2 linked regions of the Vulgatibacter sp. genome follow. The main gene of each other region encodes a partner of the protein of the gene in region 2 in a complex. Links are inferred from orthologs where the notes say so. Each region holds a gene or a part of one and is shown on either strand. Other genes may lie near its edges. The genes, in order: metK and groL.

Region 1 (12,831 bases), on a different replicon or contig from region 2:
CGTCGATCAAGAGGCCGATCGAAAGGGTGAGCGCCAGCATCGTGATGATGTTGAAGGTGAAGCCGAGCGCCTCGATCACCGCGAAGGTGCCGATCACCGAGACCGGCAGCGCCACCGCGGAGATGATGGTGGAGCGGCCGTTGCGCAGGAAGAGGAGCACGATGACGACGGCGAGGAGGCCGCCGATGATCATGTCGTGCTGCACGCCCTCGATCGAGGAGCGGATGAAGCGCGAGTTGTCGGAGACGGTGGAGAGCACCGCACCCTCGGGCAGCTGCGACTGGACGCTGGCCAGCGCCGACTTGAGCTCGTCAGCCACCGCCACGGTGTTGGCGCCGGACTGCTTCTTCACCTGCAGCGCCACCGCGGACTCCCCCATGAAGCGGGCGGCGGAGCGGGCCTCCTCGGGGCCGTCGATCACGTTGGCCACGTCGCGGATGCGCACCGGCGAAGGGGTGGGCGCCGGGATGATCAGCTCGCGGATCTGGTCGGCGCTCTTCGCCTCGGAGGTGAGCTTGATGGTCCGCTCGCGTGCGGCCTCGGCGGTGCGGCCGCCGGGGATCTCGATGCTCTGCGCCTGCACCGCAGCGACCACGTCGCTGGCGGCGAGGCCGTAGCCCCGGAGGCGATCCGGATCGATCTCGATCTGGATCTGGCGCTCGCGGCCACCGACGATGTCCACCGCGCCGACGCCGGCCTTCTGCTGCAGCGCGGGCTTCACCACGTCGTCGGCGAGGCGGGTGAGCTCCTCCACCGGCACCGGGCCGGCGAGGGCGAAGGTCATCACCGGCGCCGCGCCGATGTCGAACTTCTCGACCACCGGCGTCTCGATCTCCTGGGGGAGATCGCGGAGCGTCGCCTGGACCTTGTCGCGCACTTCCTGCGCGGCGATGTCCGGATCCTTGTCGAGGTCGAACTGCACCACGACCTGCGAGACCGACTCCACGTTGACCGAGCGCAGGGTCTCGAGGCCGGAGAGGGTGTTGATCGACTCCTCGAGGGGGTCGGAGACGTCCTGCTCCATCGTCGCCGGATCGGCGCCCGGCATCACCGTGAGCACGGTGACCACCGGGAATTCGACCTCCGGGAACTGGTCCACGCCGATGCGCGGATAGGCGAACATGCCGAACACCACGAACGCCGCCACGAGCATCGTGGTGAAGACCGGCCGCGTGATGAAGGTTTTGATCGGATCCATCGAACTTCACACTCGCCGCGCGCTTGCGCCGCCGGCGCCCTGCGGCGCACCCGAAGGGCGCCGCGATCCATCCGTTCGTACCGTTACTGGAGCACCTGGACGGCCATGCCGTCCTTCAGGTTGGCGCCGTTGTCGGCCACCACCTGTGCGGCGCCGTCGAGGCCGCCGAGGACCCGGACCACGCCGGGGGAGACGGCCTCCGCCTCGATCTCGGCGCGGACGACCTTCCCCTCGTTCACCAGCCAGACGAAGCGCTTCTCGCCTTCCTTGCGGACCGACTGCGCCGGCAGGTAGAGCCCAGCCGCTGCGACGTCGGCGGTGACCGAGAAGTCCACCTCGACCATCGCGTTGGGCCGCATCGCCGGGCTGCGCTCGCCGACGAGATCCGCCCGGACCTCGACGGTGCGGGCGCCGGACTCGACCACCGTGCCCACGGTCCGGACCTTCGCCTCGAAGGCGGTGCCGGTGGGGTGGACCACCCCGCGGACGATGGCGCCGGGCTGCACGGTGGAGACCACCGTCTCGGGGACCGGCAGCACCACCTCGAGGTTGGTGGCGTCCACCAGCCCGATCACCGGCGTGGGCGGCATCATCGCCACGTACTCGCCGACGTTCTTCAGCTTGGCGGTCACGGTGCCGTCGAAGGGCGCCCGCAGGGTGTGGTCGGCCAGCATCTTCGAGGCGTTCCGCGCTGCGGCGCGGGCCTGCTTGAGGCTCGCCTCCGCCTGCTTGAACCCCGCCTCGGCCTTCTCGAGGCCCGCGGGGGAGACGCCGCCGGAGGCCCGGAGCGAGCGGGCCCGCTCGAGGTCCTGGGTCGCCACCTCGAGGCCCGCCTCCGCCATCGCCACCGCGGCCTTCGCCTGCTCCACGCCGATGGCGGCGCTGGTTGCGTCGAGGCGGAGGAGCACGTCGCCCTTCTTCACCCGGTCGCCGACCTCCACCGCGATCGAGGCGATGCTGCCGCTCGCCCTGGCGCTGAGCATCGCCTCGTTGCGGGCGAGGAGCCTGCCGGTGGCCTTCACCAGATCGCCGGCGAGCTCGGTCCGCGGCTGGACCACCCGCACGCCGACCGTCGCCACGTCGGCGGAACGCTCGGGGAGCGCTGCCTTCTCTGCTGCGCCGGAGCAGCCTGCGAGGAGACCGGCTGCGACAAGGGCTGGGACCAGGATGCGTCCGATTGCGTGGCTCATGCGGGGCCTTTCACTGCGCCGAATCATCGTTCGGCCATTTCGAATGCGCGTTTATTTGCGGTGAAGCGGACCTTTGTCAAGTCGATCGGCCGATCGCTCGACGAGGTGCGTCGAACCGCTGGAATTACTTGGAATTCCCGGAGCCCGAGAGCCCGTGGAAGAAGAGGTCGAGGAGCCGGGGGATCCCCTCCTCGAGGCTCGAATCCGAGGGCCCGCGGAGCCAGCGGACGAAGAATCCGTGGGTCATGCCGGCGAAGGCGAGGGCGAGATCCGCTGGCTCCCAGCCGCCGAGCTCCTCGGGGCGGGCCTCCTGGCGGAAGAATTGCTCGAAGTCGAGGGCCGACATCTCCACCGGGGTGAGGGCCTCTTCCCGGGCGGCGTTGCACATCGCCCCGTCGCTCGAGAAGTAGAAGAAGCGGATCGCGTCCCGGTGGCGCTTGGCCACCTCGGTCTGCCGACGGACGAGCAGATCCAGCTTCTGGCGCAGGGTCAGCCCCTCGGGGACCGGGAGCTCGAGGGCGGAGAAGCGCTCGTTCCGGATCGACTCGAAGAGCCCCCGGATGATCTCCTCCTTGCTGGAGAAGTAGCTGTAGAGCGACGCGGCGGTGTAGCCGGCCTCCCGGGCGATGTCCTGCATCGTGGCGCCGGTGAAGCCGCGGCTGGCGAACGCCCGGGCAGCTGCCTCCAGGATGTCCTGGCGGGTGCGGGCGATCTCGCGGGCGCGTCGAGGGGTCGTTGCCATCGAATTGAATCTCCGTTCGATCTTCCGAACGGCTGATAGCATCGAAGGAATTTCCGTGCAACGCGGCCGAGCCGCGTTCTAGAGCAACTTGCCGTCGCCCCTGGCCCGGAGGGCCTCCACCACCTTGCGGACCTCCTGCGCCCGGTCGCGGTTGCAGACGAGGAGGGCGTCCCCGGCGTCGACCACGATCAGGTCGGAGACGCCGATCAGCGCCACCGGCTTGTTCCCCTGCCCGAGCACCACGTTCTGCAGGGCGTCGAAGAGCATCACGTTGCCGGAGGTGACGTTCCCTGCCGCGTCCGCCTCCCGGACTTCGGGGAGCGAGGAGAAGGAGCCGAGATCCGACCAGGTGAACGAGGCCGGTACCACGGCGATGTCCTGCGCCTTCTCCATCACCGCGTAGTCGATCGAGATCGAGGGACAGGTGGGGAAATGCCGGGCCACCGCCCGGGCGAAACCCGCGGTGCCGACCGAAGGCGCGATCTTCGCCAGCGCCGCGGCGCAGTCGGGGAGGTGCTCGCGGAGCTCCTCCAGGATCCGATCGGCCCGGAAGGCGAACATGCCCGCGTTCCAGAGGTAGCCGCCGGCGGCGAGGTAGCCCTTCGCCCGCTCGCGATCGGGCTTCTCGTGGAAGGCGGTGACCCGGTGGCCCCCGCCCTTCGCCAGCGGTGCGCCGACCTGGATGTAGCCGAAGCCCGTCTCCGCCCGGGTGGGCTGGACGCCGATGGTGACCAGCGAGCCCCGCCCCGCGAGATCCACCGCCCGCTGCACCGTCTCCCGGAAGGCCTGGAGATCGAGGATCGCGTGATCGGAGGGGAGGACGAGGAGGACGCCCTTCGGATCGCGGGCAGCGACCACGGTGGCGGCGAGGCCGATCGCCGGCGCGGTGTTGCGTGCGGCGGGCTCCACCACCACCCCGCCCCGCGCCTCCTCCGGCAGCATCCTGCGGATCGCCGGCGCGTGGGCCCTGCCGCAAACCGTGACGATGTCTTCGAGGCGTGAGAGTCCCACCAGCCGCGCCGCCGTGTCGGCGACCAGGGGTTTGTCGGAGGCGAGCGGCAGGAGCTGCTTCGGCTTCTTCTCGCGGGAGAGGGGCCAGAACCTGGTGCCGCTGCCGCCGGCGAGGATCACGGGATGGATGCGCTTCTTCGTCGCCATGGCGGGGCGCACTCTACTTCGAAACGCGGCGGCGCCCTACCAGCGCACCTTCTCCCAGGGCACTTCGCCGCTGGGTTCGAGCGGCCTGTCCAGCGCGAGCTCGAGGAGCTGCCGGAGCATGCGCGCGGTGGCGCCCCAGATCACGTGCTCGCCGCCCCACTCGAAGAAGTTCACCGTCCTCGTGCCGCCGAAGGTCGAGACCCGCAGGGCCCCGGGCTCGATCAGCCTGGCGATGGGCACGTGGAGGATCGCCGCCACCTCGCTCGGATCGGGGACGAGGTCGAGGGGCCAGCGCCGCAGCCTGCCGATGAAGGGGGAGACGAGGTAGCCGGTGATGGTGGCGTAGCGGTCGAGCCGCCCGAGGATCTCCACCTGCTCGGGACGCAGGCCCACCTCCTCCTGCGACTCGCGCAAGGCGCAGGCGAGCTCGTCCTCGCAGCCGTCGCGGCCGCCGCCGGGGAAGGCGATCTGGCCGGGATGTTTGCCGAGGTGATCGCTGCGCCGCAGGAGCACCACGCCGGGCTCGCCCCGCTCCTCGTAGAGCGGGATGAGCACCGAGGCCGGGCGCAGCTGCCGCTCCGGATCGGCGCCGGCATCGGCCAGGCCGCCGACCGCCCTGCCCTCCACCGCGTGGCGCACTGCCTCGAGGAAGGCGTCGGCGGTCACACGTGCACCAGGATCCCCGCACCGAGCAGGCCCAGGAGCAGCACGGCGAGGCCGATGCGGTAGGCGACGAAGACCATGACCGAGCGCTTCTTGAGGAAGGCGATGAGCCCCGCGATCGCGGCGTAGCCCACGACGAAGGAGACCACCGTGCCGGCGACGAGGGTGAGGACGCCGTCGCTGCTGATCCCCGCCTGGTAGAGCTCGAGGAGCTCCTTGAGACCCGCGCCGGAGATCGCCGGGATCGAGAGGAGGAAGGAGAAGCGCGCGGCCTCCGCCCGGTCGAGGCCGCGGAGGAGCCCCGCCGCGATGGTCGAGCCCGAGCGGGAGACGCCGGGGATGAGCGCGAACATCTGGGCGGTGCCCACCAGCAGCGCGTCGGCAAGGGTGATCGAGCGGTTGCCTTCGGTGGGCCCGGCGCGCTTGCCGGCGAAGCGATCGGCGATGCCCATCAGCACGCCCACCACCACCAGCGCGCCGGCGATGACGTAGAGGCTGCGGAGCTCGGTCTTGATCGCCTGCTGGAAGAGGAGGCCCGCCACCACGATCGGCACCGAGCCGGCGCAGATGTAGAAGCCGAGGCGCGCGTCCGGATCCTGCAGCGGCTTGCCGGCCTTGAGGCCGCGGAAGACGCCCCGGATGATCTCGGCGAGATCCTTGCGGAAGTAGACCAGGACCGCGAGGACGGTGCCGATCTGGATCACCGCCGAGAAGGCGGCGCCGGGATCGTTCCAGCCCAGCAGCGCGGGAATCACGCGGAGGTGCGCGGTGGACGAGATCGGCAGGAACTCGGTGAGGCCCTGCACGATGCCGAGGATGATCGATTCGAGAAGCGTCATGCGTCCGTCAGGCGCGCCCCACGGTGAGAAGGACGGGCGACCGGAGGCAAGGATCGACACGCGCCCACGAACAGGGAAGCCCCGGCCCTCCAACCAGGTTCCCGGGCCGCCGCTTCCCCGCCCTGCGGGGTGCGGCGGCAGCTCGGAGCCGCCGGTGGGCGGCCCCTCGGTACTCCTGGCCGCTCAGCCCGCGATGCGGACGCCGGTGAAGCCGGCGGCGTCGCGAAGCGCGTCGACCTTGTCGAGCCGCTCCCACGTGAACTCCGGCTCGGTCCTGCCGAAGTGCCCGTAGCCCGCCGTCTTCTTGTAGATGGGGCGGAGGAGATCGAGGCTCTCGATGATCTGCGCGGGCTTGAGGCCGAAGACGCGGCGGATCGCCTGCTCGATCTTCTCCTCGGAGACCTGCGCGGTGCCGAAGGTCTCGACGTGCACGCTCACCGGCTCCGCGATGCCGATGGCATAGGCGACCTGCACCTCGCAACGGGTGGCGAGGCCGGCGGCGACCACGTTCTTCGCCACGTAGCGCATCATGTAGGCCGCGGAGCGATCGACCTTCGAGGGATCCTTGCCCGAGAAGGCGCCGCCGCCGTGGCGGCCCATGCCGCCGTAGGTGTCGACGATGATCTTGCGGCCGGTGAGGCCGGAGTCACCCATCGGCCCGCCGACCACGAAGCGGCCGGTGGGGTTGATGAAGAAGCGGGTCTTCGCGTCGATCAGCGAGGAAGGCAACGCCTTCGCGATCACCAGCTCGCGCACCACCTGCTCGATCTCCTGGTTGGAGACCTCGGGGCTGTGCTGGGTGGAGACCACGATCGAGTCGGCGTGGACCGGCTTGCCCTCGATGTAGCGGAGCGCGACCTGGGCCTTGCCGTCGGGGCGGAGCCACTGCACCTCTCCCGACTTGCGGATGTCGGTGAGGCGCTTGGTGAGGAGGTGGGCGTAGTGGATCGGCGCCGGCATGAGGGCGTCGGTCTCGGTGCAGGCGTAGCCGAACATCATGCCCTGGTCGCCGGCGCCCTGCTCCTTCTGCTCGCTGGAGTCGACGCCCTGGGCGATGTCGGGGGACTGCTGCTCGAGGGCGACGAGGATCCCGCAGGTGCCGCCGTCGAAGCCCATCGAGGAGTCGGTGTAGCCGATCTCGTTGACGGTCCTGCGGACCACCGCGGGGAAGTTCACGTTCGCGGTGGAGGTGACCTCGCCGGCGAGGGTGACGAAGCCGGTCTTGGCGAGGGTCTCGACCGCGACACGGGCCTTGGGATCCTGCTCGAGGAGGGCGTCGAGGACGGCGTCCGAGACGTGATCGCAAAGCTTGTCGGGATGGCCTTCGGTCACCGACTCGGAGGCGAACACGTAATCCCTCGGCATCTGGAATCTCCTAGGAAATCAGGCCCGTTCGCCCCATGGAACGGCGAAGGCCGCGCAGGTTAGTCCCCCCGCCGACACCGGGTCAAGGCAGGGAAACGGCAGTGATAAAGCGCGGGGCCGTGCCAGTCGAGCAAATCACGGCCGGAAGCGACGGGGTCCCTGCCGGATCGGGGGAGCGCGGCTACTCGTCTTCGCCCTCTTCCCGGCGGGAGCGCGGCCTGCTCGCCAGCGAGCCGATGCCTCGGGCGACGTTGCCCGGGGTCGCCTCCTCCTCGCCGCCCATCCGCGAGGAGAGCGAGGCGAGCACCACCCGGATCACCCGGCGGGCGTGGGCCTGGTCCTTCAGCCCCGCCTCGGCGCGGACCCGCTCCACCACCTCCGGCTCGGTGAGGCGTTCCTTCGCCTTCTCCGGCCGCCGGTGGGGGTGGGACTCGCAGTGGAGGAGCTCGGGCAGATCGCCCCGCAGCGACTCGAGGAAGTCCTGCGCCTCCTCCGGCGAGAGCCGGTCGCGGAGGCTGCAGACCACGGCGCGGGCTGCGCGGATCGTGGTCTCGTCGTCGTCCAGGTCCGCCTGCTTGCGGATGTTCTCGAGGATCTCTTCGCGCGTCACGTTCCTAACGGTAGGCCCCGCGCGCGTGGATTCCAAACGTCGGGCGCAGGGGCGCCGGCCCCTCCTGCCGGCAGGGGAGCGACCCCACTGCCCCTTCGCGCCGGCAGGAGGAGCTCGAGGGTGGTGCCCCCTGCCCCGCTCGTCGCGTCGATCCGCCCGCCGTGGGACGCGGCGACGATCGAGGCGAGATGGAGGCCGAGGCCGATGCGTCCGACGTAGTGGGGGGAGCCCGAGGGCCAGGGTTCGAAGAGGGGCTCGAAGAGATGGGGCAGGCGCCCCGCCGGAATGGCAGGCCCGGCGTCCTGGATCCGCACGGAGGCGAAGCCGCCCCGATCGCGGATCTCCACGGCGATCGCCCCCTTGCCGCCCTGGTTGCGGGCGGCGTTCTCGAGCAGGGCGCCGAGCGCCAGCGCGAGGCTCTCCGCGTCCGCCTCGATCTCCACCGCCCCCTCGCTGGTGAAGTGCACCGTCGCCTCGGAGCCGAAGGCGCGCACCGCCTGCTCCGCTGCGCGGACCAGCTCGTGGAGCTCGACGGGCCTGCACTCGAGCGGGCGCTGCTCCGCGGTCAGGCCGTGGACCGCCACCAGCTCCCGCGCCAGGCGCGCGGCCCGCTCCGCCACGAAGTGCAGGCGCTCGAGGATCTTGCGGTCGCGGTCGTCGCGGGGATCCCGCGCCAGGATCTGGACCCAGGCCTTGAGCGCCGTGGCAGGGGTGCGCAGCTCGTGGGCGGCAGCGGCGATGAACTCGTCCCGGAGCCGGAGGGTCTGCCGGACCCGGTCGTGGAGCCGGGCGTTCTCCACCGCTGCGGAGAAGATGTCGCCGAGGGCGGTGAGGAGGCGGACCTCGAGGGGGCCGAACTGGCGCGGGCTCGCGGAGCCCACCACGATCTCGCCCACCAGTTCGTCGCGGAGGAGGAGCGGCAGGCAGATCCCGCTCTGGAGCCGCGGAAGCGGGCGGAGCGGCGGGAGCGCAGCGGGATCCTCGAGGACGAGGAGCCGCTTCTCCCGCGCGGCGCGGGCAGCTGCCACCTGCGTATCGAAGGAGACCACCGCGACGTCCGCGATCTCGCCCTCGTCGAGGCCCGCGTGGTCGAGGAGCACCAGCTCCCGGCGGCGCCCGTCGGCGAGCCAGAGCACGACGAAGTCGGGGCGGAGCACGGCGCCGGTCTGCTCGACGATCACCCGGGCGACGCCGCCCAGCTCGAGCTCGCGCACCACCGCCCGGGAGGCGACCGCGATCGCCTGGAGCTCGGCATTCTGTGCCTCGAGGGTGCCGAGCACCTGCTGGAGCCGGCCCGCCATCGAGTTGAAGGTGCCGGCGAGGCTCTCCAGCTCGTCGCCGGTGTGGAGGTCGCTGCGCACCTGCAGATCGCCCCTGCCGAACGCTTCGAGCTGCACCGCCAGCTGCCGGATCGGCCGGACGATGTGGAGCCCCACGAGCGCGGCGCCGCCCATGGCGACGAGGCTCAATGCCACCATGAGCACGAGGCGATCGAGCTCCCGGCGCTCGATCGGCGCGAGGGCCGATGCAGTGGGCCGCACCACCCCGACCACCCAGCGCCAGGTCGGCGTCGGCACCAGCGCCAGGGCGACCGGGCGTTGCTGCAGGCCGACCGCGTCGGCGACGGCGAACTCCTCGGCCACGAGGATCCGCTCACCGCCGAGAGCCCTGCTGGTGGCGGCGAGCTTGCTCACGTCGACGGCGGCGTCGCCAGCGAGCACGTGGACGGTGTCGCAGCGGAAGGCGAGGCGGCCCGCCGGGTCGATGAGGAAGAGCTCGGCATCGTCGGGGAGCGGCAACCTCTGCAGCCGGCTCGCCAGCGTGCCGAGGTCGTAGCCCACCAGCACCGCGCCCACCGTGCGATCGCCCTGCCGGATCGGCGCCGAGGCCACCACCAGCGGCAGGCCGCGGCCCCGGGAGAACGCAGCGCCGGAGACGAGCCCCTCCCCGCGGTTGGCGAGCTCCACCGCGTCGACGAGGAGCTCGCCCACCTCCGAGCCCCGTGCCGGCAGGAGGTCGTCGCTGGTGCTGGCGATCGGCCTGCCGTCCTCGTCCACCACGGCGATCGCGTGGAGGTTGGGATCGCCGTTCAGCACCTCGTCGAGGAGCGGCTCGATCTGCAGCGGAGAGAGGGAGCGGACCGCAGCGTGCGTCGCGAGGAGGTCGGCGCTCTTCCGTGCTTCGGCGAGGTATTCGTCTGCGAGGATCGAGGCGGCATCCGCAGCGCCGCGCATCCCGCGGAAGGTCTCGTGCCGCAGCTCGTTCGCATCGGCCCGCCAGCCCAGGGCGAGCAGGACCAGCACCGGCAGGAGCGCGAGCAGAACGCCGAGCACCAGCTTTCCCGTGAGCTGCAGCGAGCCTCTCGTCTCCGGTGTCTTCCACATCGATGCGGGCGCCGCGAGCAGATCCCGGGCGCACCCGCTCAAGATAGCCATCCGGGCGCGGCGACGATCGGACCGCCAAGCATTCCGGGCGCGACACGGCCCGGCGCAGCGCGGTAGCTGGCCGGGCCGTGGTTGCGCCGTAGTTGCGCCGTGTCAGTCGGCGTAGAAGGACTCGCCCTTCGCCGCCATGTCGACGAGGAGCTGCGCCGGCTTGAAGCGCTGGCCGAGCTTCTGCTCCAGCTCGCGCATCCGCCGGACGATCTCGCCGACGCCTTCCGCGTCCATGTAGCGGAAGGGGCCGCCGCGGAAGGGCGGGAAGCCGAGGCCGAAGATCGCACCGATGTCGCCGTCGCGTGCGCTGCGGAGGATTCGCTGCTCGAGGCAGAGGGCCGCCTCGTTGCAGAACTGCAAGCCGAGGCGATCCTGGATCTCCCGCTTGTCGAAGCGTTTGCGCTTCTCGCCACCGGGAAGGAGCCGGTAGACGGTGGGATCGACGTGCTTCTTCTTCTCCCCGTAGGTGTAGAAGCCCTTGCCGTTCTTGCGCCCGAGGCGGCCATCGTCGATCACCTTCTGCAGCGCCTCCGGCGGCCGCATCCGCTCGCCGAAGGCTTCGAGCATCGTCTTCGACGCCTTCTGCGCCACGTCGATCCCCACCTCGTCGAGGAGCATGATCGGGCCGACGGGGAAGCCCCAGTCGACCATCGCCTCGTCCACCTGGTGGATGTCGGCGCCCTCGGAGAGGAGCCAGGCGGCCTCGTTCACGTAGGGGCCGAGGATGCGCGAGGTGTAGAAGCCGGGCCCGTCGTTGACGACGATGACCGTCTTGCCCTGGGCCTTGCCCAGCGCCACCGCGGTAGCGGTGACCCAGGGGGCGGTCTTCTCCCCGTTGATCACCTCGAGGAGCGGCATCTTGTGGACCGGGGAGAAGTAGTGCATCCCCACCACCGTCTCCGGCCACTTCGACGCCTCGGCGAGCTTGGTGATCGGCAGCGTCGAGGTATTCGAGGCGAAGATCGCATCGTCGCGCGTCACCGCCTCGATGTCCCGGATCACGCGGTGCTTGAGGGCGAGGTCCTCGAAGACCGCCTCGATCACCACGTCGGCGCCCTGCAGCCCCTCGTAGCCGCTGGTGCCGGTGAGGCGCGCCATCACCTCCTCGCGATCGAGGCGGGTGATGCTCCTTCGCTTCACCCGCTCGTCGAGGATGCCGCGCACGTAGGCGTAGCCGCGGCCGAGCCCCTCGTCGTCGCGCTCCTTGAGCCGGACCGGCTTCCCGGCCACCGCGCTGGTGACGTAGGCGATGCCGCCGCCCATGAGGCCGCCGCCGAGGACCGCCACCTGCTTCACCGCCTTCGGCTGCACCGAGGGGTCGTCGACGCCGCTGTCCTTCTTGAGCGCGTTCTGGGCGAAGAAGACCCGCACCAACTGCTTCGAGACGTCGGTGGTGACCAGCTGGCCGAAGAGCTCCGCCTCCTTCTGCAGGCCCTTCTCCATCCCCGACTCGAGGCCGGTGCGCACCGCCTCGATCGCAGCGGGGATCGCCGGGTAGTTGCCGCGGCTCTTCTTGAGCGCCTGCTTCTCCGCCTGGCGGAAGAGGATGCGCCTGCCCACCGGGTTCTCCTCCAGGGCGAGCGCCATGAGCGCCTGCTGATCCGCCTTGCCCTTCTTGAGCTGCGCGATCAGCGCCTCGTGGCCCCGGAGCGGCAGCCGCCTGCCGCCGCCGAACGCCGCGGCGCGCTCCTTCGCCACCTGCAGGAGCAGCGGCTGCGGCACCACCTCGTCGACGATCCCGAGCTTCCAGGCCTTCTTCGCCTTGAGCTGCTTGCCGGTGAGGATGAGGCCGAGCGCCTGCTGCGCGCCGATGAGCCGGGGCAACCGCTGGGTGCCGCCGGCGCCGGGGATCAGGCCGAGCATCACCTCGGGGAGGCCGAGGGCGGTCTTCCTGTTCTCGGTGGCGACGCGGTAGTGGCAGGCGAGCGCCAGCTCGAGGCCGCCGCCGAGGGCGGCGCCGTCGATCGCCGCGATCACCGGCTTGGGCGAAGCGGCGATCTGGTCGAGCATCTGCTGGCCGCCGCGGGAGAGGTCGGTCGCCTCCCGGGCGGACTGGCAGCGCTGGAGCATCTCGATCTTCGCGCCGGCGATGAAATTGTCCTTCTTGCCCGAGGTGAGGACGATCGCCTTCACCTTCGGATCGTCCTGCAACGTGGGCCAGAGCCGCCGCATCTCCTCCTGCAGCTCGTCGGAGAGGGTGTTCACCGACTCGCCCGGCTCGTCGAGGGTGACGACGGCGACCCCGTCGCCGTCGATCGCGACGCGGAAGAAGCGGTACTCGATATCGCGGGTGGCACGTGCCATCACTGCCGCTCCAGGACGGTGGCGGCGCCGAGGCCGCCAGCAGCGCAAAGGGTGACGAGGCCGAACTGCCGGTCGCGGCGCTTCAGCTCGTTGAGGGTGCTCAGGATCATCCGGGCGCCGGTGGCGGCGAAGGGGTGGCCGAGGGCGATCGAGCCCCCGTTGACGTTGAGCTTGCTCTCGTCGACGCTGCCCACCGCCTCGCTGCGGCCCAGGCGCTCCTCGGCGAATTTCTTCGATTCGAAGGCCTGGAGGATCGAGAGGACCACCGCGGCGAAGGCCTCGTGAATCTCGACCACGTCCATCTCCTGCAGCGTGAGGCCGGCGCGA
Region 2 (9,134 bases):
GCCGGCGACGGCTTCTCGGTCACCTTCGCGAGCGCCGGCAGCCTCGGCAGCTCGGTCCAGGTCGCCTGGTTCATCGACGCCGACGATAGCCTCTGGTGCGACAACGGCGACCCCTCGGGCTTCTCCGAGGCGGTGGAAGTCGCCGGCGCGACGACCGTCGACCTCGGCCTGCACCAGGGCCACGACGCCGCGGCCTGCTCCGAGATGAACGCCTACTGGGGCATGTAAGCGCCGAGGCTCGACCGACAATCGCAGCCCGCGCCCCGGCAAACCGTGGCGCGGGCTTTTTCGTGCCCGCTCCCACGCGCCAGCCGTTGCCCGATTTCGAACGCCGCGTGTCCAAGGATTCGAGGCCGCCGGAGAGAGCGGCCGGTGCGAACGTGGCGGGCCGCTGGATGCGGCCCCCGGGAGAACGACGATGGCGACGACGATCGGGCCGCAGGCAGGACGGTGGATGGGCAGGGGTTGGGGCGTGGCAGCCGCGGTTGTGCTGGCGCTGGTGGCGGCAGGCTGCGGCGGCAGCGGGACGGACGACGAGGGCGGCAGCGCGGGAGCTGGTGGCACGGGAGGCGCCGGCGGCTCCGGCGGCACCGGAGGCACGGGCGGGGGCGAGGTCGACCTGGAGCAGCTCTGCCTCGGCACCTGCCAGCCCCTGGCGGCATGCGGCTTCCTGCCGACCGAGGCCGTGCAGGAGTGCGTCGACTACTGCGTCGCCAACACCCTCGATCAGGAGCAGCTGGTCGGCTGCGTCGCCTGCCTCGAGGCGGCGACCTGCGACGTCATCCTCGGCGGCTGCAGCGACGCCTGCTCCCCCGAGATGTACGACGCAACCGTGACCTTCGAGGGCGAGGGCACGGGCGTTGTCGGCGAGCTGGTGGTCTCGGCCATCGACGTGATCACCGGCAGCGTGTGGCAGCAGAGCTCGACCCTGGTGAAGGGCGGCGAGACGGCGCGGATCGAGCTGCAGCAGGTGCTCGCCGAAGGGCGGCCCTTCCGCCTCGACGCCTTCCTCGACACCGATCTGGACGGCAGCTGCGGCGATGCGGATCGCACCTGGCGGATCGACGTCGAAGCGCCGACCGGCGCAGCCGAGCTGGTCCTCGAACCCGACGCTGCAGCGGCGCCAGAGGCCTGCGCTTCCTTCGGCGACTGGGCCCGGGACGCGGTGGTGCTGGGTAGCGGCTTCGGCGACCACGAGGGCAGGGCGGTGGTCTTCGTGCTCCGCGCCGACTGGAACGGCAACGAGCTCGCCGCGCAGATGGAAGGCCTCGTCGCCGACGGCTCCTTCGCGGCCGTCTTCGACGGGCAGCTCTACAGCGACATGACCGATTACCGCATCGGCTGGTTCATCGACGTGGACGGCGACGGCCGCTGCAGCACGGCGGCCGACCTCGGCGGCAGCTCGAGCCTCGAGGCGCCCTTCACCGCCCACGAGCGGATCGAGCTGACCGCCGACGCAGCCGGCGCACCGGATTGCGGCCTCTTCTTCGGCGTGGGCCAGGACCTCACCGTGGTGGGCAGCGGTTTCGGCGGCTACGAGGGCGAGCGGATGGCCATCGTCCTCGTCGAGGCGGAGACCGGCGCGACGGCGTCCTTCGGCGACGCCGTGGTGGCGGACGGCGGATTCACCCTTCCGCTGGAGCGCAGCCTCGCCGAGGGCGTCGCCTACCGGCTCTCGCTCTGGGTGGACGTGGATGGTGACGGCACCTGCGGCGGCGGTGACGCGATGTGGTGGCACGACGTCTCGGCCTCGAGCAGCGCCGCCACCGCCGAGGTGAGCTACCGCGCGACCTTCGACGCAGACGCCTGCTCGGCACAGCCCCATGTTTCCGGCTTCTGATCCGGTCCGCGGGGCGCGCCGCGGCGGCGAGACCCACTTCGACCGGCCGCCGCGAACGTGACCGACCACGAGCCCCTGCCTTGCGCGGGGGCTCGTGGCGTTTCGGCGCCGGCTGGTTTCGCGGATGCTGCATGGCGGCTGCAGCTGGGCTGGGGTAGATCGGAGGGGCCACATGGAACCCTACCGGCCCCCCAGCTATCCGGCGGTACTGGGCGACCTCGCCTACGCGGCGGCGTTGGCGCTCTTCATCTATCTGCAGAAACTCGCCTTCCGCCTCCGCGCGGAGGAGGGGCAGGCCTGGTGGGCCTCCAACGGCCGCGACCTGGTCAACGGGCTCGCGGCGGTGACGGTCTCCGGCGCGGTCTGGCTGCAGGGGGTCGCGCCGTGGCTGGCGCTCTACTTCGGCTGCACGCTCACCCTGGCGCTCTCCGTGATCCACACGTTGGCGCAGCGCCGCTCCGACGAGCCGTGGAAGCCGGTGGTGGTGGCGGCGGCCCTGCTCGGCGCGCCGCTCGTCCTCGCGCCCCGGGTGGTCGCGGAGGTGATGGCCTCCCTCCTCTCCGCTGCCTTCTGAACGGGCCCCGAGCGGGCCCATTCGCCCATCCGGCGGGGCCTGCCGTAGAATGGCCCACCGGATCCTTCGCCAAAGGGAGAGCGATGCACGGGATCGTGTGGCTGGTGCTCGCCTCGCTCCTCGCCGCCTGCAGCGCCGGGACGGGCGCGCCGGTTGGCGACGGAGCTGCCGGTGCTGGCGGCACCGGGGGCGGCGGCGCCGTCGGTCCAGGCGGAATGGGCGGCAGCGGGCCTGGCGGCAGCGGTGGCGGTGGCGGTGAGGACGTGGCACGCCGCGCCGCCTGCGAACGGCTCTGCGACGGCTACCTGGCCTGCGGCTTCGTCGAGTCCGAAGCCGCCTGCACCCAGACCTGCATCGCCGACGAGCGCTGGCCCGCCGAGGTGATCGACACGTGCGCCGCCTGCCTCGAGCCGGTCGCCTGCGAGGAGGTGCTCTTCTCCTGCGAGGCCGAATGCTCGCTGCCGCGCCACGACCTCGTCCTCGAGGGCGCGGACCTCGACCGGTGGGAGGGCAGGGCGATCTGGGTGGTGGTGAGCGAGGACCGTCGCGGCCCGATCGACGGCGGCGGCTGGACCCTCGGCGAGCGGAGCGCGGTCGATTTCCGCCTCGAGCTGCGCGGGATGCTCCTCCAGGGCGAGCGCTACGTCGTGGACGTCTTCGTCGACGCCAGCGCCGACGGGCTCTGCAACCCCGACGCCGGCGACCCGGCCTGGCGCTTCGTCGTGGACGCCGTAGCATCGGACGTCACGCTCACCGTACGTCCCTCCGAACATCGCAATCCCATCGCCTGCGGCGCTTTCGACGGCATCCCCGCCGACCTGCAGGTGCGGGGCAGCGGCTTCGACGAAGCGGAGGGGCGCAGCGCCGTCGTCTCCGTGGTGGAGCACTACCGGGGTGCCGCCTACAGCGTGGGGATCGAGCCGCTTCCCATCGCCGGCGGGCGCTTCGAGGCGGCCTTCCCGCGCGCGCTCTGGCAGGGCTCGACCTACGACGTGGCGTGGTTCGTGGACGAAGACGGCGACGGTCGCTGCAGCCCCGCGGAGAGCGGTGGGCTCGCCAGCCTCGGCGAGTTCGCGGGCCACGTGACCGTCGAGCTCGAACCGGACGACGCCACCTTCGCCCGCTGCCAGCTCTTCCCGGGCTGGAACCACGATCTGACCTACGTCGCCGACCTGCCCGCGGCCTGGGAGGGCGAGAGCCTCCTCGCGGTGCTGGTCGACGGCACCGCGACCTGGCTGCTCGAATATGGCTGGTTCGACGTCGAGGGCGGCAGGGTCGAGGTTCGTTTCGAGGGGCTCCTCGCCGAAGGGGAGCGCTACCGACTGGTCCTCTTCCGGGACGCCGACCGCAGCTGGTCCTGCGAAGCGCCGCCCGACGGGATCTGGGCGGTGGAGCTGGGGCCGGTGGCGGGGGACGTGAACCACGCCGCCCCTGCCCCCGCGCCATCCGATCCGGCGCTCTGCGCCCTGCTGGGCGGCGGCTGAATGCGCAGCCACACGCTGGCCGCCCCGTAGGCGCTCAGGCCTGCAGCATCCGGTCGAGCTCGCCCGAGCGGTCGAGCTCGGAGAGATCGTCGAAGCCGCCGACATGGGTCTCGCCGACCCAGATCTGCGGCACGGTGCGCATGCCGCCGCTCCGCTTCACCAGATCCATCCGCATCTCGTCGTTGCCCGTCACGTCGATCTCCTCGTACGCGACGCCCTTGCGGCGCAGCAGGCTCTTGGCCCTGTCGCAATAGCCGCAGTAGGTGGTGGTGTAGACTTTCACCGGCTTCATCCGTCGCTTCTCCTCTGCTGCGGTCGATCGCGCCGCCTTGGCGATAAGGGTAGGGACCGGCGCCACGATGCTGCAGCGGACCGGCTCGCTCGCTCCCTCGGATGTGCAGGCGGCCGCCGGGTTGCGCTTTCCGGGCAGGAACGGCAGGGCCCCGTCCACCGGAGTGAACGGGGCCCTGCCAGATCGCTACCCGGAGGAGCGGATTACATCATGCCGGGCATGCCGCCGGGCATCCCGCCGCCGTGCATGTGGTCTTCCTTCTCCTTCGGCTTCTCCGCGACCATCGCCTCGGTGGTCAGCATGAGCGAAGCAACCGAAGCAGCGTTCTGCAGCGCGGTGCGGGTCACCTTGGTCGGGTCGATGACGCCTGCGGCGACGAGGTCCTCGTACTCACCGGTGGCGGCGTTGAAGCCCATCGCGCCGGTCGACTCCTTGACCTTGTTCACCACGACCGAGCCCTCGAGGCCGCCGTTGCCGGCGATCTGGCGGAGCGGCTCCTCGGCGGCGCGGCGCACGATGTCGATGCCGAACTTCTCCTCGCCGGCGACCTGGACGTTCGCGAGCACCTTGAGGGCGCGGACGAGAGCGACGCCGCCGCCGGGGACGATGCCCTCCTCGACCGCAGCGCGGGTGGCGTGGAGCGCGTCCTCGACGCGAGCCTTCTTCTCCTTCATCTCGGTCTCGGTCGAAGCACCGACGTTGATCACGGCGACGCCGCCGACCAGCTTGGCGAGGCGCTCCTGGAGCTTCTCGCGGTCGTAGTCGGAGGAGGTCTCCTCGATCTGCACGCGGATCTGCTTCACGCGGGCCTCGATCTTGGACTTCTCACCGGCGCCGTCGACGATGGTGGTGTTGTCCTTGTCGATCGAGACGCGCTTGGCGCGGCCGAGATCCTTGAGGGTCAGCGTGTCGAGCTTGATGCCGAGGTCCTCGGCGATCATGGTGCCGCCGGTGAGCGTGGCGATGTCCTCGAGCATGGCCTTGCGGCGGTCGCCGAAGCCCGGGGCCTTCACGGCGGCGACGTTCAGGGTGCCGCGGAGCTTGTTGACCACGAGGGTCGCGAGCGCCTCGCCCTCGACCTCCTCGGCGATGATGAGGAGGGGCTTGCCGGCGCGGGCGATCTGCTCGAGCACCGGGAGCAGGTCCTTCATCGACGAGATCTTCTTCTCGTGGATGAGGATGAAGGGATCGTCGAGGACGACCTCCATGCGCTCCGGATCGGTGACGAAGTAGGGCGAGAGGTAGCCGCGATCGAACTGCATGCCCTCGACGACGTCGAGGTTGGTCTCGAGGCCCTTCGCCTCCTCGACCGTGATCACGCCTTCCTTGCCGACCTTCTCCATCGCCTCGGCGATGATCTTGCCGATGGTGGTGTCGCCGTTGGCGGAGATGGTGCCGACCTGCGCGATCTCCTTCTGGCTGTTGGTCGGCTTCGACATGTTGCGGAGCTCGGCCACGATGGCCTCGACCGCCTTGTCGATGCCGCGCTTGATCGCCATCGGGTTGTGGCCCGCGGCGACGAGCTTGGAGCCCTCGCGGTAGATCGCCTGGGCGAGAACGGTGGCGGTGGTGGTGCCGTCGCCGGCGACGTCGGAGGTCTTCGAGGCGACCTCCTTCACCATCTGGGCGCCCATGTTCTCGAACTTGTTCTCGAGCTCGATCTCCTTGGCGACGGTGACGCCGTCCTTGGTGATCGTCGGGGAGCCGAACGACTTCTCGATCACCACGTTGCGGCCCTTGGGCCCCAGGGTGACCTTCACTGCGTCGGCGAGGGTGTTGACGCCGCGGAGGATCGCCTCACGGGCGCGCACGTCGAAAATGATTTCCTTGGCCATGTTCTGAAAACCTCGGTGGGCGGCCGCGCGAAACGGCGGCCACCTGTTGGAATCTCTGGGAGTTACTTCTCGATGACGCCGAGGACGTCGTCCTCGCGCAGCATCAGGAACTCCTCGCCCTCGATCTTGATCTCGGTGCCCGCGTACTTGCTGAAGAGGACGCGATCGCCGGCCTTCACGTCGAGGGGACGGACCTTGCCGTCCTCGAGGACCTTGCCGTTGCCCACGGCGATGACCTCGGCCTCGAGGGGCTTCTCCTTGGCGGTCTCGGGGATGATGATCCCGCCCTTGGTCTTCTCCTCTTCCTTGAGGCGCTTGACGATGAGGCGGTCCTGCAGCGGCCGAATCTTCATGAGAGTTTCCTCCTGCTTCGTGATTGCTGCCCGGCGAGATCTGCGCTTGGCACTCTCGCCGGGCGAGTGCCAATTCGTGGCGCAGATATAACGCAGGTCTTTTTGGCGTCAAGGGCACCTCGGGCAAGGTTTTGCGAAGGACGTATCCCCCGGAAAATCGGTCGATTTCGCTTGCCACGCTGGCACTCGCGCCCGGCGAGCGCCAGCGAGCGGAAAGGCCGCGAAACTGGCACTCGCGGCGCGGGAGTGCCAGCGCAAGTGCCCGGAAGGACAGGGGGTTTGGTTGTCCGGCGGTGCGGCCGGTTGCTACCTTTTTCGGAGGCGGGCCGCAGCCAAAGCCCGTCCAGGAGGTGGCGACGACATGGCCGACCAGGCGGAGATCCTGACCGGGACGAGCATCCGGGAGTATTTCAAGGAGCTCCTCGGCGAAGCCCGGGAGCGCCAGCGTGTCCAGGTGGACGATTTGACCGAGTTCTACCTGGTCAACCTTCTCTCCGAGTTCGCGGACCCGAAGCGGCTCTTCGTGCGGGAGGAGGACGGCTCCCTGCAGCAGGAACCGCTGGCGCTCGTCCTCGCCAGGGCCCTCGAGGCGCAGCGGGAGGAGCGGGCCGCGGCCCTGCGGAAGATCGGCGACACCAGCCTCTGGGTCACCGGCTTCTTTTCCGACAGCCTCGAGCCGCGGCTCGTGGACGCGCGCTACTACATGTCCATGGGGCACCTGGCCTACTCGAGCCTGGCGCGGCTCCTCGACCCGCAGCCGAATGCGGGCCTCTACGAGGAGCTGGCCGAGAAGTTCGGAGCGATCGTCGACCTGCTCAACGACGTCTCGGAGCGGGTGGCGATGACCAGCCAGCAGGGCGTGCTCCGGCTTTACGAGCGCTTCCTCAAGACCGGCTCGGCGCGGACCGCGCGGCTCCTCGCGCAAGAGGGGGTGATCCCGCCGCTGGGGAGGCAACTCCGGGAGGTGCAGTGACGGCCCCGGGCGATACGGCGGTGCGCGCCCTCGGCTGGCTCCAGCACGAGCTCCAGCACGTGCAGGCGGTGGAGACCGGGCACCGGGTGGAGGACTTCGTAGTCTCCCGCTCCGGCCTCGAGCAGATGGGCCTCAAGGCGCCGAAGGCGGAGGAGGAGGTCCTCGTCGTCGAGGAGCGGGGCGAGCTCTCGGTGGCGGTCTACCTCGCGCCCCGGGTCCTCGAGGCGCTGCGCACCGCCGGCCGGAACCTCGGCGCCCTCTTCACGAAGCACTTCCCCACGCTCTGCCTCGCGATCGAGGGCGTCTCGCATTTCGTCTACCTGACGAGCAGGGCGGAGGTGTTGCGGCCGGTCTCCCTCCTCGAGCTGGAGGTGCAGGCGGAGATCGACAAATTCGCACTGGCGGCGCTCTTCCTCTGGCGCCGGGGCCAGCGCCACGAGGTGCCCGCGCTCCTCGACCGGCTCTTCGGCGACGTGAGCTACCTGCCGCACCTGGGTCCCGAGGAGCTGGAGCGCTACCGCACCGCGAACCGCCTCGCCCGCGGCTATTGCCGGGAGCTCTTGCGCTACGTGGAGCAGGGGCGGGTGGAGCCGCTGCTGGCGGAGCTGCGTCGCAGCTACCGTCTCGGCGCCGGCGAGAAATACAGCCGCCTCAACCGGGCGCTCCACTGACCTCGCGACCGCCGGGCCCCGTCGCCCGGCGGTCGCTCCACCTCCACTGCCGCTGCTACACTCCCCGCAGGCGAGGGAGGTCGTTCGTGGAGAGGCGTGTGCTGGAGATGAACGCGAGCGCGACCGCGACGAAGCGGGTCGAGGAGGCGGACCTGGCCAGCGCCCTGGCGTCGGAGCCGGGGGACCTCTTCCTGGCGGTGCTCTCGACGCCGACGATGATCGGCCTGATGGAGCTCGCCGCTGCCCGGGTGCTGCAGCAGGTGCTCGAGCCGGGGGAGAGCTCGGTGGGCGCCGGCCTGCAGGTGCAGCACACCGCGCCGACGCTCCCCGGCCGCGAGATCACCGCCCACGCCCGCTTCACCGGGATGGACGGCAAGCTCTACACCTTCGAGATCCGGGCGGAGGACGACGTCGGCGAGATCGGCAGCGGCTTCCACCGGCGCGCCATCGTCGACGTCGAGCGCTTCATGGCGAGCACCAGGCGCAGGTCGCAGTAGCGCGTCACGGTCGTACGCGCGCGGCAACCCGCGATGCCCGCGCCCTCTCGAAGCTGGCGGGATCCGCGTGAACCTGCATCCGATCGCCGGTCCGCGAGAGCTCGTGCACGGTGCCGACGGTGAGCTGCAGGTAGCGGTGGCGCACCAGCGAGTGGACCGCGTCCAGCCGCTGCCGCTGCGCAGTCAGCCAGGCGGTCCACAGCTCGCGGGCGGGCGGGTGCACCTCGGTGGCGGCGCTGGCGTCGATGAAGAGGGCGTAGCGGCCGGCGCCCGCCATCTCCTCGACTGCATCGAAGACGAGGCAGGGCAGCTCGCCGGCATCGGCGCCGGCGACGCGCACGCCGAGGACGCCGGGCGCGAGGCGCTCGATCCGGAAGGAGGCGCCGGCGCCGGCGATCTCCACGGCGCCAGCGGCGCGCTCGAGCGAGAGGGGCAACGCCTTCGCCTCCAGCTGCAGGGCCGGCTGCCGGCCCCCGATCGCCTCCGAGAACGCGGCGGGGTCGTTGCTGGAATCGATCCAGCCCTCCGCGCCGGCGAGGTGCCGCGCGATCGCCACCACCAGCTTCGTCCACGGCTCTGCCGTGAGGAGCGTCACGCGCTCGAGGAGCGACCGCC

The links.
Region 1: the proteins of groL (region 2) and metK are in contact, whole or in part, in a cryo-EM structure (PDB 8P4O), measured with the Escherichia coli proteins. The link is inferred for Vulgatibacter sp. from one-to-one orthologs.

Annotation. Positions count from the first base shown.
Region 1 is NZ_JAWLCN010000004.1:334,024-346,854, forward strand. What follows is about bases 5,065-8,047. They hold metK (methionine adenosyltransferase), read right to left. Parts: upstream 7,156-8,047; coding sequence 5,974-7,155; downstream 5,065-5,973. Other genes in these bases: uppP (undecaprenyl-diphosphatase UppP), read right to left, coding at 5,065-5,790; ACESMR_RS12575 (DUF2267 domain-containing protein), read right to left, coding at 7,337-7,765; ACESMR_RS12580 (ATP-binding protein), read right to left, coding at 7,762-8,047. Also shown: ACESMR_RS12540 (efflux RND transporter permease subunit), read right to left, coding at 1-1,198; ACESMR_RS12545 (efflux RND transporter periplasmic adaptor subunit), read right to left, coding at 1,282-2,388; ACESMR_RS12550 (TetR/AcrR family transcriptional regulator), read right to left, coding at 2,513-3,130; ACESMR_RS12555 (mannose-1-phosphate guanylyltransferase), read right to left, coding at 3,209-4,288; ACESMR_RS12560 (NUDIX hydrolase), read right to left, coding at 4,325-4,954; more of uppP, read right to left, coding at 4,951-5,064; more of ACESMR_RS12580, read right to left, coding at 8,048-10,191; fatty acid oxidation complex subunit alpha FadJ, read right to left, coding at 10,303-12,504; acetyl-CoA C-acyltransferase FadI, read right to left, coding at 12,504-12,831. UniProt on the Escherichia coli protein: Catalyzes the formation of S-adenosylmethionine (AdoMet) from methionine and ATP.
Region 2 is NZ_JAWLCN010000002.1:274,824-283,957, reverse strand. Bases 3,710-6,694 are described here. They hold groL (chaperonin GroEL), read right to left. Parts: upstream 6,026-6,694; coding sequence 4,394-6,025; downstream 3,710-4,393. Other genes in these bases: groES (co-chaperone GroES), read right to left, coding at 6,088-6,378; grxC (glutaredoxin 3), read right to left, coding at 3,933-4,190; ACESMR_RS05095 (hypothetical protein), read left to right, coding at 3,710-3,898. Outside these bases: ACESMR_RS05110 (hypothetical protein), read left to right, coding at 1-228; ACESMR_RS05105 (hypothetical protein), read left to right, coding at 419-1,840; ACESMR_RS05100 (hypothetical protein), read left to right, coding at 2,013-2,414; more of ACESMR_RS05095, read left to right, coding at 2,498-3,709; ACESMR_RS05075 (hypothetical protein), read left to right, coding at 6,740-7,351; ACESMR_RS05070 (hypothetical protein), read left to right, coding at 7,348-8,022; ACESMR_RS05065 (thioesterase family protein), read left to right, coding at 8,109-8,519; ACESMR_RS05060 (hypothetical protein), read right to left, coding at 8,524-9,134.